DNA from 2 places in the Streptomyces thermoalcalitolerans genome. Region 1 is predicted to be linked to the other one. Evidence: riboswitches for the same ligand, from Rfam matches in the RefSeq annotation. Region 1 holds a riboswitch; the other holds the start of a gene.

Region 1 (9,014 bases):
CGGCAGCCTGAACGGCACGTACGTCAACCGGGAGCAGATCGACCAGGTGGCTCTGTCCAACGGCGACGAGGTGCAGATCGGCAAGTACCGGCTGGTGTTCTACTCGAGCCGGCAAGGCAGCTGACCTCCCCGGACGCGGTCCGGGGGATCCAGGGAAGGTCCATGCTTCGAACACCGAGCGGCGGTGCGGGACACGGCACCGCCGCCGCGGACAGTGGGCTGATGAGCATCGGCACGGTGCTGAACGTGCTGCGCGACGAGTTCCCCGAGGTCACCATCTCCAAGATCCGTTTCCTGGAGTCGGAGGGGCTCGTCGAGCCGCAGCGGACCCCCTCGGGGTACCGCAAGTTCAGCGCGGAGGACGTGGAGCGGCTCGCCCTGGTCCTGAGGATGCAGCGTGACCACTACCTGCCGCTGAAGGTGATCCGCGAGCATCTGGACGCGATGGAGCGCGGTGAGGCGGTCCCGCCGCCGGTGCTCGGCCGGCAGCGCGACGGCGAGGCCGGGCCGCCGCCCGCCGAGGCGCACACGGCGGCCCGGATCGGGCGGGCCGAGCTGCTCGCCACCGCCGGGATCGAGGAAGCGGAGCTTCAGGAGTGGGAGTCGTACGGGCTTCTCACCCCGTTGGCGGACGGTTCCTTCGACGCCGAGGCGGTGACCGTGGCCTCGCTCGTCTGCGAGCTGGGGCGCTTCGGCATCGAGCCCCGTCATCTGCGGGTGATGAAGGCGGCCGCCGACCGGGAGGCCGGGCTGATCGACCAGGTGGTGGCCCCGCTCAAGCGGCACCGCAATCCGCAGACCAGGGCCCATGCCGAGGCCCGCACGAAGGAGCTGGCGGCGCTCATGGTGCGGCTGCACACGGCCCTGGTGCAGACGGCGCTCGGGGTGCGGCTGTCCTGACCGGGCCGGCCGCGGCGGCCGGATCGCTCCTTCGTTCCCGCCCCGACTACCCAAATCTCCCGGGCACGGCCTAGGGTTACTGTGTGAACGAGCTCGATGTCGTAGGTGTCCGGGTCGAAATGCCCTCCAACCAGCCGATCGTGCTCCTGCGTGAAGTGGGAGGCGACCGTTACCTCCCCATCTGGATCGGTCCGGGGGAGGCGACGGCGATCGCCTTCGCTCAGCAGGGCATGGCTCCCGCCAGGCCGCTGACCCACGACTTGTTCAAGGACGTGCTGGAGGCCGTCGGCCAGGAGCTCACGGAAGTGCGCATCACGGATCTGCGCGAGGGCGTCTTCTACGCGGAGCTGGTCTTCGCCAGCGGGGTCGAGGTGAGTGCCCGGCCGTCCGACGCCATAGCGCTGGCGCTGCGCACCGGAACGCCGATCTTCGGCAGCGATGCGGTGCTCGATGACGCGGGCATCGCGATTCCGGACGAGCAGGAGGACGAGGTGGAGAAGTTCCGCGAGTTCCTCGACCAGATCTCTCCGGAGGACTTCGGCACCAGCAGTCAGTGACAGTCGGCAACCGGTGGAAACACATCCGTGTACCGCCGGTTGCAGGGAGTCCTGAGGCCTGTCACCAGGGCAACCGGTCAGCTCTTCCCTGCGCGGGGGCACGCGAAACCACTCTTAGGGTGATTATCACTCGGCGTGCCGAGTGTGGCGATCGTTGACGCACCCTTGGTGACTGCCTACCGTCGAGGAGGCAGGTCGAGGACGGAGGTCGGCGTGAGAAGCAGCGGCGACAGTACGGCGGGGAGTGTCCCCGGGCGCGGTGTCCGGGGAAGTTACTCCTACCAGGGCAGCGCGACCGATCTTGCTCCGCTGCGCCCGGCGGCCGTGCCGAGCAGCAAAGAGGCGGCATCCATGGCGTCCGAGCAGATCGGCTACCGCGGTCCGACGGCCTGTGCCGCCGCCGGCATCACCTACCGGCAGCTGGACTACTGGGCGCGCACCGGTCTGGTCGAGCCGAGCGTGCGGCCCGCCTACGGTTCCGGTACGCAGCGCCTGTACAGCTTCCGTGACGTCGTCGTCCTGAAGATCGTCAAGCGCTTCCTCGACACCGGCGTCTCACTGCAGAACATCCGCACAGCCGTCCAGCACCTGCGGGAGCGCGGCTTTAGGGATCTGGAGCGGATGACGCTGATGAGCGACGGCGCCACGGTGTACGAGTGCACGTCGCCCGACGAGGTGCACGCCCTCCTCCAGGGAGGCCAGGGGATCTTCGGCATCGCGGTCGGCGTGGTGTGGCGCGATGTGGAGAACGCGCTGTCGCAGCTGCACGGTGAGCGCATCGACACCGGGGAGACCCTGGTGGGGCACAACCCCCACGACGAGCTCGCCGCCCGGCGCCGCAACCGGGCGGTCTGACCGGTTCTGATCAGCCCGCGGGCCGGCGCCCGGCCCGCGGGGCACGGCTCCGCGGCCGCGCAAGGGCCCTGTGGCCCGTATGGCCCGCTGTCAGCGGTGTGGTACAGCATCGTGGGTGTGAGAACCGCGCCCACGATCCTGCATCTCGACATGGATGCCTTCTTCGCGTCGGTGGAGCAGGCGTCCAAGCCGAGTCTGCGCGGGAAGGCCGTCATCGTGGGCGGGCTCGGACCGCGCGGGGTGGTGGCCACCGCGTCGTACGAGGCGCGGGCCTTCGGTGTCCACTCGGCGATGCCGATGGCCCAGGCACGGCGGCTGGCGCCGAACGCCGCGTACCTGGTGCCGCGCTTCGCCTTCTACCGGTCCGTCAGCGAGCAGGTGACGGGCCTGCTGCGGGCCCTGTCGCCCCTGGTGGAGCCGCTGAGCCTGGACGAGGCGTTCGTGGACCTGGAGGCCGGGGGAGCCGCCTGGGACGCGGAGTCGGCCCGGCGGGTGGGGGTCAAGCTGCGCGCCGACATCCGGGCCGTCACGGGGCTGACCGGCTCCGTGGGGCTGGCCGCCTCCAAGATGCTCGCCAAGATCGCCTCCGAGAAGGCCAAGCCCGACGGGCTGGTGCTCATCGAGCCCGGCACGGAGCGGGCCCTGCTCGGCCCCATGCCCGTGCGGACCCTGCCGGGCGTCGGACCGGCCACGAACGACCAGCTGCGGCGCGCCGGGATCCACACCGTCGCCGAACTCGCCGAAGCGGGTGAGGACGAGCTGGTACGGCTGCTCGGCAAGGCGCACGGCCACGCGCTGTACGCCATGGCGCTGGCCCGCGACGAGCGGCCCGTCGTCGCCGAGCGCGAGACCAAGTCGGTGTCGGTCGAGGACACCTACGACGTGGACATCCACGACCGCCTCCGGGTGGGCCTGGAGGTGCAGCGGCTCGCCGACCGGTGCGTACGGCGGCTGCGCGCGGCCGGGCTGTCGGGGCGCACCATCGTGCTGAAGGTGCGCCGCTACGACTTCTCCACCCTGACCCGGTCCGAGACCCTGCGGGGCCCCACGGACGACCCCGCGGTGGTGCGGGAGACCGCCGCCCGGCTGCTGGCCTCCGTGGACACCACGGGCGGCGTACGGCTGCTCGGCGTGGGCGTGTCCGGGCTCGCCGACTACACCCAGGAGGACCTGTTCGCCCAGGCGGCGAGCGCGGAGGCCGGGAACCCGGCCGAGGAGGCGGAGCAGGAGCCGGCCGCGGACCGGGCGGCCCCCGCCGAGCGGCGCTGGCTCGCGGGCCACGACGTACGGCACGCCGAGTACGGCCACGGCTGGGTCCAGGGCAGCGGCCTGGGCCGCGTCACCGTCCGCTTCGAGACCCCCGGCTCCCCGCCGGGCCGGGTCCGCACCTTCTTCGTCGACGACCCGGACCTGGAACCGGCGGATCCCCTCCCTCTGGTGCCTCTGGCGTGCCCCGCATCCGCCGGACCCGAGGACACGGAGCTGCCGGGGCCGGGGGACCGGGCGGGGGAGCGCGTGCCGTCGGAGAGCGCCGCCGAAGGGGGCTGACGCCGTTCGGGTGTCAGGCGGTCTCGTCCGGGCCCGAGCCGGAGCCCGCGAGATCGCCGGTGTCGCGGTCCGGGAGGGCGGAGGGGGACGCGGCGTCCAGGCCGTAGTGGTGGTAGAGCTGCAGTTCCTGCTCGGGGGAGAGATGACGGCCCACGCCGAAGTCGGGGGCCTCCTTGATCAGGGAGCGGTCGAAGGGGACCCGCAGAGTGCCCTCCACCAGCTCGCTCGGCCCCAGGGGCACGAAGGCGTCCCGGGAGAACAGGCCGGTGCGTATGGCCGCCCACTCCGGTACACCGGTCGCGTCGTCGAGGTAGACCTCGTCCACCGTGCCGATCTTGTGGCCATTGCGGTCGAACGCCTTGCGGCCGATCAGGTTGCGCGGATCGATCTCGGTCTGCACGGGCCCTCCAGATGGTCGCAAATCATTCGTAGGCACTACAAAAGAGCACAATCGGCAGGACGGCCACTCGAAGACCCCGCCAGCCGTCCCGCTGGTACGCTGGCAGAGGCCGCTGACCCCGTGCGGGAGAGCTCTCCGGAACCACCGGAGGCGCCGAAGGAGCAAATCCTCCCCGGAATCTCTCAGGCCCCCGTACCGCACGGACGAGGTCACTCTGGAAAGCAGGGCGGGTGTCGACGGTGTCCGCTCTCACCGACGGTGAAAACCGGGAGCCCCCTGGGCGGCCCGGTGAAACTCTCAGGTCGAGATGACAGAGGGGGAGGCCGTCGGGACACCCGTGCCGTGGTGTCCCTCGAAGGTCGTATCAGACCAGGAGGCCTCCGCAATGACCGCCCAGCGCATTCCGCTCTCCGAGCTCGAACAGGGCATCCCCTTCGAACAGCGCCACATCGGGGCCGACCAGGAGGCGCGGGCCAAGATGCTCGCGCAGGTCGGCTACGGCTCGCTCGACGAGCTCATGGCCGCCGCGGTACCCGATGCCATCAAGAGCACCGACGCACTCGACCTGCCGGGTGCCCGCACCGAGGCCGAGGTCCTGGCCGAGCTGCGCTCGCTGGCCGGCCGCAACCAGGTCCTCGACTCGATGATCGGACTCGGCTACTACGGCACCTTCACCCCGCCGGTCATCCTGCGCAACGTCATGGAGAACCCGGCCTGGTACACCGCCTACACCCCCTACCAGCCGGAGATCTCCCAGGGCCGCCTCGAGGCGCTGCTGAACTTCCAGACCATGGTCGCCGACCTCACCGGCCTGCCGACCTCCGGCGCCTCCCTGCTCGACGAGGGCACCGCCGCGGCCGAGGCCATGGCGCTGTCCCGGCGCATGGGCAAGAACAAGAAGGGCCTGTTCCTGGTCGACGCGGACGCGTTGCCGCAGACCATCGCCGTCCTCCGGACCCGCGCCGAACCCACCGGCGTCGAGGTCGTCGTCGCCGACCTGAGCGAGGGCATCCCGGCGGACATCGCCGCACGCGAGATCAACGGCGTGCTCCTGCAGTACCCGGGCGCCTCCGGTGCCGTACGCGACCTGAAGCCCGTCATCGACCAGGCGCACGAACTGGGCGCCCTGGTCACCGTCGCCGCCGACCTGCTCGCCCTGACGCTGCTGAAGTCGCCGGGCGAGCTGGGCGCGGACATCGCGGTCGGCACCACCCAGCGCTTCGGTGTGCCGATGGGCTTCGGCGGCCCGCACGCCGGCTACATGGCGGTGCGCGAGAAGTTCGCCCGCAGCCTGCCCGGCCGCCTGGTCGGCGTCTCCGTCGACGCCGACGGCAACCAGGCCTACCGCCTCGCCCTGCAGACCCGTGAGCAGCACATCCGCCGCGAGAAGGCCACCAGCAACATCTGCACCGCCCAGGTGCTGCTCGCCGTCATGGCCGGCATGTACGCCGTCTACCACGGCCCCGAGGGCCTGAGGAACATCGCCCGGCGCACCCACCGCTACGCCACGATCCTGGCCGAGGGACTCAAGGCCGGCGGTGTCGAACTCGTCCACGACGCCTACTTCGACACCCTGACCGTCAGGGCCGAGGGGCGGGCCGCCGAGATCGTCGCCGCCGCGCGCGAGGGCGGCGTCAACCTGCGCCTCGTCGACGCCGACCACGTCTCCCTCGCCTGCGACGAGACCACCCGGCGGAAGCACCTGCACACCGTGTGGGCCGCCTTCGGCGTCGAGGGCGACATCGAGGCGCTGGACGCCGAGGCCGAGGACGCCCTGCCCGAGGCCCTGCTGCGCACCGACACCTACCTCACCCACCCCGTCTTCCACCGGTACCGCTCCGAGACCGCGATGCTGCGCTATCTGCGCCGGCTCGCCGACCGCGACTACGCGCTCGACCGCGGCATGATCCCGTTGGGCTCCTGCACCATGAAGCTCAACGCGACCACGGAGATGGAGCCGATCACCTGGCCGGAGTTCGGCGGACTGCACCCCTTCGCGCCCGTGGAGCAGGCGCAGGGCTACCTCACGCTCATCCGGGAGCTGGAGGAACGTCTCGCCGAGGTCACCGGCTACGACAAGGTCTCCCTCCAGCCGAACGCCGGCTCCCAGGGCGAGCTGGCCGGCCTGCTCGCCGTGCGCGCCTACCACCGTGCCAACGGCGACGACCAGCGCACGGTCTGCCTCATCCCGTCCTCCGCGCACGGCACCAACGCCGCCAGCGCCGCGATGGCCGGCATGAAGGTCGTCGTCGTCAGGACCGCCGAGAACGGCGAGATCGACGTCGAGGACCTGCGGGCGAAGATCGAGCAGTACCGCGACCAGCTCGCGGTGCTGATGATCACCTACCCGTCCACGCACGGCGTGTTCGAGGAACACGTCGCCGACATCTGCGCGCAGGTCCACGAGGCCGGCGGTCAGGTGTACGTCGACGGCGCCAACCTCAACGCCCTGGTCGGCCTCGCCAAGCCGGGCCACTTCGGCGGCGACGTCTCCCACCTGAACCTGCACAAGACGTTCTGCATCCCGCACGGCGGCGGCGGGCCGGGCGTCGGCCCGGTGGCCGTGCGCGCCCACCTGGCGCCGTACCTGCCCAACCACCCGCTGCAGCCCGAGGCCGGTCCCGGGACCGGGGTCGGCCCGGTCTCGGCCGCACCGTGGGGCTCGGCGGGCATCCTGCCCATCTCCTGGGCCTACCTGCGCCTGATGGGCGGCGAGGGACTCAAGCGGGCCACCCAGATGGCCGTGCTGTCCGCCAACTACATCGCCAAGCGTCTCGAGCCGCACTACCCGGTGCTCTACACCGGCCCCGGCGGCCTGGTCGCACACGAGTGCATCATCGACCTGCGGCCGCTGACCAAGGCGACCGGTGTGACCGTGGACGACGTCGCCAAGCGGCTGATCGACTACGGCTTCCACGCGCCGACGATGTCCTTCCCGGTGGCCGGCACGCTCATGATCGAGCCTACCGAGTCCGAGGACCTGGCCGAGCTGGACCGGTTCTGCGAGGCGATGATCGCGATTCGCGCCGAGATCGAGAAGGTCGCCTCCGGTGCGTGGCCCGCGGACGACAACCCGCTGCGGAACGCCCCGCACACCGCCTCCGCGATCAGCGGCCCGTGGGAGCACCCCTACAGCCGTGAGGAGGCCGTCTTCCCGGCCGGTGTCCCGGCCGCCGACAAGTACTGGCCGCCGGTGCGCCGTATCGACCAGGCCTACGGCGACCGGAACCTGGTCTGCTCCTGCCCGCCGCTGGAGGCGTACGAGAGCTGAGCGGACCGAGCGACTGAGCGGACCGAGCGGCGCACGTGATGTGCGTAGGGGCCTGTTCCCGGCCTTTCCGGACCGGGAACAGGCCCCGCGCCCTGCGACGGGGGCGGGTCAGGCCGGATAGGCGTGCGTCTGGGCCGCCTTGACGGCCGCCCAGACCACCGCCCCGGGGTGCAGGCCGAGTTCGGCGGCGGCGACCGCGGTCAGATCGGCGGTGAGGCGGAGCGGGCCGGTGAGGTCCACGCGGATCTGGTCGCCGTGGGCCTCCAGACCGGCGACCTCGCAGCGCCACAGATTGCGTGCGCTGGAGCCGGCGGGGCGATCCCGGTGGAGGGTGACCGCACTCGGCGGGAAGGCCACGAACACGGGCCCGGACAGGTCCTCGGTGGTGGTGAGGGCGGGGCCGTCCGCCAGCCGGACGGTGTGCCCGGCGGCTTGGCCGCGGTAGAGGTTCAGGCCGACCAGCCGGGCGATGTAGTCCGTGCGCGGGCGGCGGGCGATGCCGGACGGGGTGCCCTCCTGGACGACCCGGCCGTGCTCGACGACGACCAGCCGGTCGGCCAGCACCATCGCGTCCAGCGGGTCGTGGGTGACCAGGACGGCCACGGCCTCGAACTCGGCGAGGTGCCGCCTCAGCTGCGCGCGGACCTCCAGGCGGGTGCGGGCGTCGAGCGCGGCGAGCGGCTCGTCGAGGAGCAGCAGCCGGGGCCGGACGGCCAGGGCGCGGGCGAGGGCCACACGCTGGGCCTGGCCGCCGGACAGACGGCGGGGCTTGACACCGGCGTGGCCGCTCAGGCCCATGCGGGCCAGCCACTCGGCGGCCTGTGCGCGGGCCTCGGTCCTGCTCGCACCCCGGCAGCGCGGTCCGAACGCCACGTTGTCCAGGGCGGACAGATGCGGGAAGAGCAGGTAGTCCTGGAAGACGACCCCGACCGGCCGTGCCTCGGGCGGTGTACGGTCCAGGGCGGCACCGTCCAGGCGCAGATGTCCGCCGGTGAGCGGGACCAGGCCGGCGAGCGCGCGCAGGGCCGTGGTCTTGCCGGCGCCGTTCGGGCCGAGCAGCGCGACGACCTCCCCGGGAGCGACGGTCAGGGACACGTCGAGGCGGAAGGTGCCGCGGTCGACGACGAGCCGGGCGTCCAGACCCCGGCCGGGCAGGTCCTGTGCGCGGGCGCCGGCCGGCGTCTCGTCGAGGTCGGTCATGAGGCGGTCGTCCTGGATCGTCCTGGATACGGGGCGGAGTGGGACCGGGGCGGAGCCGTGGTCATGTGGAGGGTGTCATCCAACGGTCCCGCAGAGCGGCCAGCACCGCGATCGACACCGTCAGCAGCACCAGGCTCAGGACGATCGCGGCGTCCGGGTCGTTCTGCAGGGCCAGGTAGACCGCCAGCGGCATGGTCTGCGTACGGCCGGGGAAGTTGCCCGCGAACGTGATCGTCGCACCGAACTCGCCGAGCGCCCGCGCCCAGGCGAGCACGGCACCGGC
Region 2 (9,014 bases), on a different contig from region 1:
TCAGCACCGTGTCGTCCAGCTTGATGCGGTCCGCGCCCACCGCCTCCTCGTCCACGATGAAGCCGCCGCCCACCGAGTAGTACGTCCTGGTCAGCAGCTCGGCGCCCGAGGCGTCGTACGCCCACAGGGTCATGCCGTTGGCGTGATAGGGCAGCGTTTTGCGGCGGTGCAGGACCAGGTCGTCGTCGAAGGAGAACGCGATCTCGTGCTCGCCGAGAAGGCGCAGACGGCCCGAGGTCCTCACCTTCTCGACCCTCTCGTCCGCCGTCTCCACGTCCACCGTCCGCGGGGACTCGCCCTCCAGGCCCAGCAGCACCGCCTTGGGCGTGCCGTGGCCGTGGCCGGTGGCGCCGAGGGAGCCGTACAGCTCCGTGCGGACGGAGGCGGTCCGCTCCAGCAGGCCCTCGTTGCGCAGCCTGCGCGCGAACATCCGGGCGGCCCGCATCGGGCCGACCGTGTGGGAGCTGGACGGGCCGATGCCGATCGAGAACAGGTCGAAGACCGAGATGGCCACGGTGCCTCCTCAGTGCGGGGTGGTGCAGAAGCGGGCGGGCGCCGCGCGCGGGGCGGGGTCTCCGGTTCCGCGCGCGGCGCCGCCGGAAGGGGGCTTACGAGTGCAGCCCCGGGTAGAGCGGGTGCTTGTCGGCCAGGGCCTTCACCCGGGCCTTGAGGGCATCGGCGTCGTACGACGGCTTCAGCGCCTCGGCGATCACGTCCGCCACCTCGGTGAAGTCCTCGGCCGTGAAGCCGCGGGTCGCCAGGGCCGGCGTGCCGATCCTGAGGCCCGAGGTGACCATCGGCGGACGCGGGTCGTTCGGGATCGCGTTGCGGTTGACCGTGATCCCGATCCCGTGGAGCCGGTCCTCGGCCTGCCGGCCGTCCAGCTCGGAGTCGCGCAGGTCCACCAGGACCAGGTGCACGTCCGTGCCGCCGGTCAGCACGTCCACGCCGGCCGCCTTCACATCGTCTCGCACCAGACGCTCGGCCAGGATGCGGGCGCCCTCCAGGGTGCGGCGCTGGCGCTCCTTGAACTCCTCGCTCGCCGCGATCTTGAAGGCCACCGCCTTGGCGGCGATCACATGCTCCAGCGGACCGCCCTGCTGACCGGGGAAGACCGCGGAGTTGATCTTCTTGGCCAGCTCGGCCGTCGACAGGATCACCCCACCGCGCGGGCCGCCCAGCGTCTTGTGGGTGGTGGTGGTGACCACATGCGCGTGCGGCACCGGGTTCGGGTGCAGACCCGCGGCGACCAGGCCGGCGAAGTGCGCCATGTCGACCATGAGGTAGGCGCCGACCTCGTCCGCGATCCGGCGGAACGCGGCGAAGTCCAGCTGCCGCGGATAGGCCGACCAGCCGGCCACGATCAGCTTCGGCCGGGACTCCTTGGCCAGCCTCTCCACCTCGGCCATGTCGACCAGGCCGTCCTCGCCCACGTGGTAGGCGACGACCTCGTAGAGCCTGCCGGAGAAGTTGATCCTCATGCCGTGGGTCAGGTGCCCGCCGTGCGCGAGGTCCAGGCCCATGATCCTGTCGCCCGGCTCGAGCAGCGAGAACATCACGGCCGCGTTCGCCTGGGCACCGGAGTGCGGCTGCACATTGGCGTGCTCGGCGCCGAACAGCGCCTTGACGCGGTCGATGGCGATCTGCTCGACCACGTCGACGTGCTCGCAGCCGCCGTAGTAGCGGCGGCCCGGATAGCCCTCGGCGTACTTGTTGGTGAGGACCGAGCCCTGGGCCTCCATGACCGCCACCGGGGCGAAGTTCTCCGAGGCGATCATCTCGAGGGTGGACTGCTGGCGGTGCAGTTCGGCGTCGACCGCGGCGGCCACGTCCGGGTCGAGCTCGTGCAGGGGCGTGTCGAGAACGGTCTTCCGCTCGGTCATGCGCGTCGTCCCGTTTCTCAGCCGGCCGTGTGGGCGGCGTACTCGTCGGCGGAGAGCAGGTCGTCCGGCTCGCTCGTGACGCGCACCTTGAACAGCCAGCCGCCCTCGAACGGAGCCGAGTTCACCAGCGACGGGTCGTTCACCACGTCCTCGTTGATCTCGGTGACCTCACCGCTGACCGGGGCGTACAGGTCGGACACCGACTTGGTGGACTCCAGCTCGCCGCAGGCCTCGCCCGCGGTCACCGTGGAGCCGACCTCCGGGAGCTGGGCGTAGACGACGTCGCCGAGCGCGTTGGCCGCGAACTCGGTGATGCCGACCGTGGCGATGCCGTCCTCGGCGGGCGACACCCACTCGTGCTCCTTGCTGTAGCGCAGCTGCTCAGGGTTGCTCATGGCCTGATTCCTCCTGTACGCGGGGGGTGCTGATGGCTGAGGGAAGGGAAAAGGTGCCTGTGATCAGGGGTGACGTGGCCCGCCCCGGGGCCGGCCGGCCGCCGCGCCGGTGTCACTTCTGCCGCTTGTAGAAGGGCAGCGCCACCACCTCGTACGGCTCGTGACTGCCCCGGATGTCCACCGCGACACCCGTCGTGCCCGGCGTGGCGTACGCGGCGTCGACGTAGGCCATCGCGATCGGCTTGCCCAGGGTGGGGGAGGGGGCACCGGAGGTGACCTCGCCGATCACCTTTCCGTCCGCGACGACCGCGTAGCCGGCGCGCGGGACCCGGCGGCCCTGGGCGACCAGGCCGACGAGCACCCGGGACGGCTCGGCGGCCACCCGCTCGGCGGCGGCCAGCAGGGCCTCGCGGCCCACGAAGTCGCCCTCCTTGTCGAACTTGACCACCCGGCCGAACCCCGCGTCGAACGGGGTCAGCGCCGTCGACAGCTCGTTGCCGTACAGCGGCATGCCCGCCTCCAGGCGCAGCGTGTCGCGGCAGGACAGGCCGCAGGGCACCAGACCGGCCGGGGCGCCGGCCTCGGTGAGCGCCTGCCACAGCCGCTCCGCGTCGCCCGGGGCCACGAACAGCTCGAAGCCGTCCTCGCCGGTGTACCCGGTGCGGGCGATCAGCGCGGGGACGCCCGCGACGGTGCCGGACAGAACGGCGTAGTACTTCAGTCCGTCCAGGTCGGCGTCGGTGAGGGGCTTGAGGACGGCGAGGGCCTCGGGCCCCTGGACGGCGAGCAGCGCGTAGCCGTCCCGGTCGTCACGGACCTCGGCGTCGAAGCCGGCCGCCCGCTCGGTGAGCGCGTCGAGCACCGCCTGGGCGTTGGAGGCGTTGGCGACGACCAGGTACTCGCTCTCGCCCGTCCGGTAGACGATCAGGTCGTCCAGGATGCCGCCGTCGGCCCGGCAGATCATGGTGTAGCGGGCACGGCCCGGGCCCACGGTGGCGATGTTGCCGACCAGGGCGTAGTTCAGCAGCGCGGCGGCCTGCGGTCCGGTGACGGTGATCTCGCCCATGTGGGAGAGGTCGAACAGACCGGCCCTGGTGCGCACGGCGAGGTGCTCCTCGCGCTCGGAGCCGTAGCGCAGGGGCATCTCCCAGCCGGCGAAGTCGGTCATGGTCGCGCCGAGCGAGCGGTGCAGCGCGTCGAGCGGGGTACGGCGGAGTCGAGGGGCGTCGGTACTGCTCATCGGTCGGTCTCCAGGACAGAAAGGACGAGGACGGGTCTGCTGTCCTCCCCATCTGTCATCGGAACCTGAGAGGTTCGCCGCGACCGCCGTCGGGCGGACGGCCACGGCTTGCACCTTGGGTGGGGCCGCCGTCGGCGGCCCGCTTTTCAGATGTGCCTCGCCCGCGCGGTAACGGGGCCTGAGAGATTCAAGGGAGGGACTTGCTCCTTCGGCGCCCCGGCGAACGCGGCCGGGGACTCTCCCGCGCGGATTCAAACGGCCGATATGCAGTTGAGGCGCCCATCATTGCACGACCGGCGCGTTCGCGGCAGGACCGTACCTGTGACCGGCCCGTGGCAGTACGTACACGGAATCGCGGAACACCGTCCATTACCTTCTCTTTACGTTCGGTGGGAAGGTGCATTCCTGACCAACCGGGGAGGATGATGACGGTGAACAGGCCCAGGCCACAGGCGACGTCCCAGTCCTCCGCGCTGCCCCTTCCGCTGTCCGGGCCGGCTCCCGTCCGGCCGCGGCGGCTCGGGGCCGCCGTCCGGGACCTGCGGGGAGAGAACGGGCCGCACGAGCTGTGCTTCGGGCCGTACGACCTGGTCGTGGTGACCGGCCTGCCCGGCGGCGGCAAGTCCACGCTGATGCGCCGTGCGGTGCGCGGGGGCCTGCGGATCGACTCCCAGGACACCCGCGACCGCTGGGACGCCCGCCTGGCGCCGTACCTGCCCTACGTCCTCTACCGCCCTCTGGTCCGCCTCGCCCACTACGCCGGACTGCGCGGCGCCCTGCGCTCCGGCGCCCCGGTCGTGGTCCACGACTGCGGCACCCAGCCCTGGGTGCGCGCCTGGCTGGCCCGTACCGCCCGCCGCCGCGGCGCCGCCCTGCACCTGATCCTGCTGGACGTCGCCCCCGGCACCGCGCTGGCGGGCCAGCGGGAACGCGGCCGGGGGGTCTCCCCGTACGCCTTCCGGCGTCACTGCCGGGCGGCGGCCCGTCTGCTGCGCGTCCTGCGGCGGGGGGAGCTGCCGAGGGGCTGCGACTCGGCGGTCCTGCTGGACCGCGAGGCCGCGGCGGCACTGCGGCGGGTCGAGTTCGCTCCCGTACCGGATAACCTTCCGGTCACAGCAGTGGTTTCCAGCAGGCGGTAGGTAGATGGATTTCCCGGCACAGGCACATCTCCAGCCCCACCCGCACGGCGGTTGGCCCGGCAACGAACTGGAGGAGGTGCTGTCGGCCTCCCTCGGCGTCCCGTCGGCCGTCGGCCGGATCATCGAGGTCCTCAGCCGCAGCTTCCTCTGGGTCCCCCTGCCCAATGGCGGGGGCCCGAACAGCGGTCCGCTCGACCTGCCCGCGATGGAGCTCGACGGCCAGGCGTATGTGCCGGTCTTCAGCTCCGAGGAGCAGTTCCGTCAGGTCGTCGGCTCCCACATGGCGTACACCATCGCGCCCGCCGTCGAGTTCGCGCGCGGACTGCCCCCGCAGGCCGGCATCGCCATCAACCCGGAGGGCGTGGTCGGCGTCCCGCTGCCGCCGCCGGCCGTGGCCGAGCTGTGCCGGGCGGGACGCACCCCGCTGGACGGCCCGGAGACCGGCGGCCGCGTCCGCCTCTTCGAGCCCGACTGGCAGGACGACCCGATGGACTTCCTCTCCGCCGCCTCCGCCGAGTTCGCGGCGATCGGCGTGGTCCGCACCGCCCGGCGCTGTCTGGCCGCCATCGAGACGGCCGACCCGGTCATGTTCATCGGTGTCGAGCTGTCCCACCTCGAGGGCGACCTGCTGACCCGCCCCCTGGAGGCCCTGGGCCGTGCCCTGGCCGCCTCCCCGGTCCGGTGGCCGGTCAACCTGGTCCTTCTGGACGTGGCCCAGGACCCGGTGACCGACTGGATGAGGGAAAAGATCCGGCCGTTCTACCGGCACGACCACTGAGGACACCGCCGCATGGGCACAAGCGTCCCACGGTGGCAAAAACGGCAACGGGTACCGAGTTCGCAGGCGGCCTTAAGCTAGTGCTGCGACCGAAAAGGTTCACCGGCTCGCGACGCCCGGCACGGCGCCTCGTCGTGCCGCCGCACCGCCCGCGTACCCCCCGGTACGCGGGAGCTGCCTCGCCCCGCGGCGCTCCCCGCCGTTACGAAGGGCGTGGAAGACGGTGCGGCACCGGACGCCGCGAGCGCCCCGGCGTACCTTTCCGGTCGCCGCGGCGTGTTCCTGAAAGCCCCGTCCGCATCGTCGGACATCCCGGGCGTCTCCGGGCGGGACTTCGGGGAGCACGCCCTGGTACACAGGGTGTCGAAGGGGCTCGTGGAGGGGCGGTACAGAAGGTGAGCGTGAGCGCCAGCGGCACGGCGGCCGTGCAGGTCGAGCAGGCGCTGCGCCAGGTGACGCCGGGGCGTTACGACGCCTACGAGGTGTTGCTGCGCGCACTGGCGACGCCGTCCTCCGGCCGGGTCTGGATGCTGCTGTGGCACGGCCAGGCGGGTTCCCCCGACGCCCAGTACGGGCGCATGGAGGTCGACGGCCACGGCTACGCGCCCTGCGTGACGTCCGCTCAGGAGCTGTCGGCCAGCGGCTGGATGCGGTCGTACGAGGTGGTGGACGGCCTCGAGGTGGCCCGCATCCTCTACCGCGAGCACTACGGCCTCTGGCTGAACCCGCACGCTCCGGGCGGCGGCGTCGGCATCCCCTGGCTCGATCTGCGCCGTATCGCCACCGGCCTGGACCGCCAGCCCGCGGGGCCGCTCAGACTGTCCGAGCCGACCGTCGAGGTCCCGCAGTTCTACGCCCTGCTCACCCAGAACGCCCACCGCACCCCGGCGGTCCGCTCGCTGCGCCGCGCCTGGGTGCAGCCCGCGCTCGGAGAACCGTACCTGGCCATCGGCCTGGACGTGTACGACACCTCGCCGGCCGCCGTCGACTCGGTGCGCGCGATGATGCAGCAGTCCGTCAGCGCCGTCCCCGACGGGCTGCCGGTGTCGACCGTGGCGATGTCCGACGAGTACGACCCGGTCGCGATGTGGCTGCGCGCCAACTCCCGCCCCTTCTACGACCGCGAGGCGCACGGTGCCGTACCGCCCGCCGCCTCGGGCTACGGCTACCCGCCCGTGTACCGGCACTGACCGGGACGGAACCGGTACCGGCACTGACCGGGACGGATACCGGCGCTGACCGGGGCAGACCCTCGAAAGGCCCGGTGCGGTCGACCGCACCGGGCCTTCGCATGTGATCACGCAGCGTCACCGCTTGTCCAGCATATGGACATCTGACCGGTGCTGGGCTTTCTTCACAACTCATCGCTGATGTCACGTCGGATTTTCGGCCGTGCCGGCGGTCGTGCGCGCTCAGCTACACCTTGCTAACCGCCTGTCACCTGCGGTTTTGCCGTTTCTACACACCATCTGACGGTTTCTCGGAGGCTCCTGAGGGGGCGTCTTGTGTATCGATTGGATCAACTTCTTGTGAAGGGACGCCTGAACTGCCCCCTTATGTCAAGTGTCCAGATCTCAGGTAGGTATCACCGGTATCCGGACCGTTCCTGACTCCCTGCGAACGTCTGTAGTGTTCAGCGAGTCAAGATGCATCCACATAGCGGACCCGGAGTGGCCCCAGAATGCGCATATTCAAGCCCCGAGCCGCTCGGGCGATCACGGCCGTAGTCGCGGTCAGTCTGATCGCCGCGGGCTGCACCAGCAAGCGGGACAGCGGCAACAAGAGCGGCGACAGAAAGGACACCTTCGTCTTCGCCGGTGCGGGCGACCCGGGCTCCCTGGATCCTGCCCTCGCGAGCGACGGCGAAACCTTCCGTGTGACGCGCCAGGCGTTCGAGGCCCTCCTCGAGCACGAGCCGGGCGGCACCAAGCTGGTCGGCGGTCTCGCCGAGACCTGGTCGAGCAACGACAAGGGCACCGTCTGGACCTTCAACCTCCGCAAGGGCGTGAAGTTCCACGACGGCGAGAAGCTCAACGCCAAGGCGGTCTGCGCCAACTACGACCACTGGTTCCACTGGAAGGGCACCTACCAGTCCAGCGCGGTCTCCTACTACTGGCAGACCATCATGGGCGGCTTCGCGAAGAACGAGGACAAGGAGACGCCCGAGCCGAACTACAAGTCCTGCACCGCGAAGGACGAGTACACCGTCGTCATCGAGGTCAAGAAGCCCTCCGCCAACCTCCCCGGCGGCTTCTCCCTCAACTCCCTGGCGATCCACTCGCCCAAGGCCATCAAGGAGTACGAGAAGCAGGAGGCGACCGCCAAGGGCGACGCCATCACGTACCCCAAGTACAGCCAGGAGGCCGGCGTGGTCGCCGGCACCGGCCCGTACAAGATCGTCAAGTGGAACAAGGGCAACAAGGAAGTCGTCCTCGAGCGCTTCGACGACTACTGGGGCGAGAAGGCCAAGATCAAGAAGCTGATCTTCCGCACCATCGACACCGAGGAGGGCCGCCGCCAGGCGCTCCAGGCCGGTGACATCGACGGCTACGACCTCGTCGCCCCGGCCGACGTCAAGACCCTCAAGGACCAGGGCTACGTCGTCCCGACGCGTGACGTCTTCAACCTCTTCTACCTCGGCATGAGCCAGGGGGCCAACAAGGCCCTGAAGAAGAAGGAAGTCCGCCAGGCCATCGCGCACGCCATCGACCGCGAGAACCTGGTCAAGACCCAGCTGCCCGAGGGCGGCAAGGTCGCCGACCAGTTCATGCCGGACACGGTCGCGGGCTACTCCAAGAACGTCAAGCAGTACCCGCACGACACCGCCAAGGCCAAGGAGCTGCTGAAGAAGGCCGGCGAGGAGAAGCTCGAGATCGAGTTCTGCTACCCGACCGAGGTCACCCGCCCGTACATGCCTGCCCCGCAGGACATCTTCGAGCTGCTGAAGGCCGACCTGGAGAAGGCCGGCATCAAGGTCAAGCCCAAGCCCATGAAGTGGGCCCCGGACTACCTCGACGCCACCGAGTCGGGCTCCTGCGCCCTGCACATGCTGGGCTGGACCGGCGACTTCAACGACGGCTACAACTTCATCGGCACCTGGTTCTCCGGCTACAACAAGCAGTGGGGTTTCAAGGACAAGAAGGTCTTTGACGCCGTCAACGCCGGATCCAAGATGGGCAAGCTCGAGGACCGCATCGCCGCCTACGAGAAGGCCAACGAGGTCATCATGGACTACCTGCCGGGTGTGCCGCTCTCGTCCTCGCCGCCGGCGATCGCCTTCGGCAAGAACGTCAACCCGCCCAAGGTCTCCCCGCTGACGCAGGAGATCTTCGCCGAGGCCTCCTTCAAGAAGTAAGCGAGCACGCGGCAGAAAACCGCAAACGGGGGTCCGCCCGGCCGTCGTAACCCGGCGGCCGGGCGGGTCCGTTCATGTACGACAACACCAAGAAAGGGGCATGCGGGGTGCTGCGTCTCGTTGTACGAAGACTGCTCCAGCTCATACCCACGCTGCTCGGCCTGTCGGTTCTGCTCTTCCTGTGGCTCAACCGGCTGCCCGGTGGACCCGCCTCGGCGATCCTG

What was found. A riboswitch is a leader RNA that binds a small molecule or an ion and turns the genes downstream of it on or off. The one in region 1 is predicted to bind glycine.
Region 2: another riboswitch for glycine. It lies ahead of gcvT (glycine cleavage system aminomethyltransferase GcvT); the one in region 1 lies ahead of gcvP (aminomethyl-transferring glycine dehydrogenase).

The regions. Positions count from the first base shown of each region.
Region 1 covers NZ_BAAAHG010000057.1:6,525-15,538, forward strand. Annotated here, with positions in the region: gene ABD224_RS24595 (FHA domain-containing protein) at 1-124, shown strand, start outside; gene ftsR (transcriptional regulator FtsR) at 163-900, shown strand; gene ABD224_RS24605 (bifunctional nuclease family protein) at 984-1,457, shown strand; gene ABD224_RS24610 (MerR family transcriptional regulator) at 1,671-2,312, shown strand; gene ABD224_RS24615 (DNA polymerase IV) at 2,430-3,860, shown strand; gene ABD224_RS24620 (PRC-barrel domain-containing protein) at 3,874-4,260, opposite strand; glycine riboswitch at 4,374-4,468, shown strand; gene gcvP (aminomethyl-transferring glycine dehydrogenase) at 4,646-7,531, shown strand; gene ABD224_RS24630 (ABC transporter ATP-binding protein) at 7,640-8,731, opposite strand; gene ABD224_RS24635 (ABC transporter permease) at 8,793-9,014, opposite strand, start outside.
Region 2 covers NZ_BAAAHG010000019.1:28,217-37,230, forward strand. Annotated here, with positions in the region: gene ABD224_RS13730 (L-serine ammonia-lyase) at 1-514, opposite strand, end outside; gene glyA (serine hydroxymethyltransferase) at 609-1,883, opposite strand; gene gcvH (glycine cleavage system protein GcvH) at 1,901-2,278, opposite strand; gene gcvT (glycine cleavage system aminomethyltransferase GcvT) at 2,391-3,518, opposite strand; glycine riboswitch at 3,561-3,674, opposite strand; glycine riboswitch at 3,675-3,772, opposite strand; gene ABD224_RS13750 (AAA family ATPase) at 3,944-4,657, shown strand; gene ABD224_RS13755 (enhanced serine sensitivity protein SseB) at 4,662-5,435, shown strand; gene ABD224_RS13760 (enhanced serine sensitivity protein SseB C-terminal domain-containing protein) at 5,837-6,625, shown strand; gene ABD224_RS13765 (ABC transporter substrate-binding protein) at 7,117-8,790, shown strand; gene ABD224_RS13770 (ABC transporter permease) at 8,898-9,014, shown strand, end outside.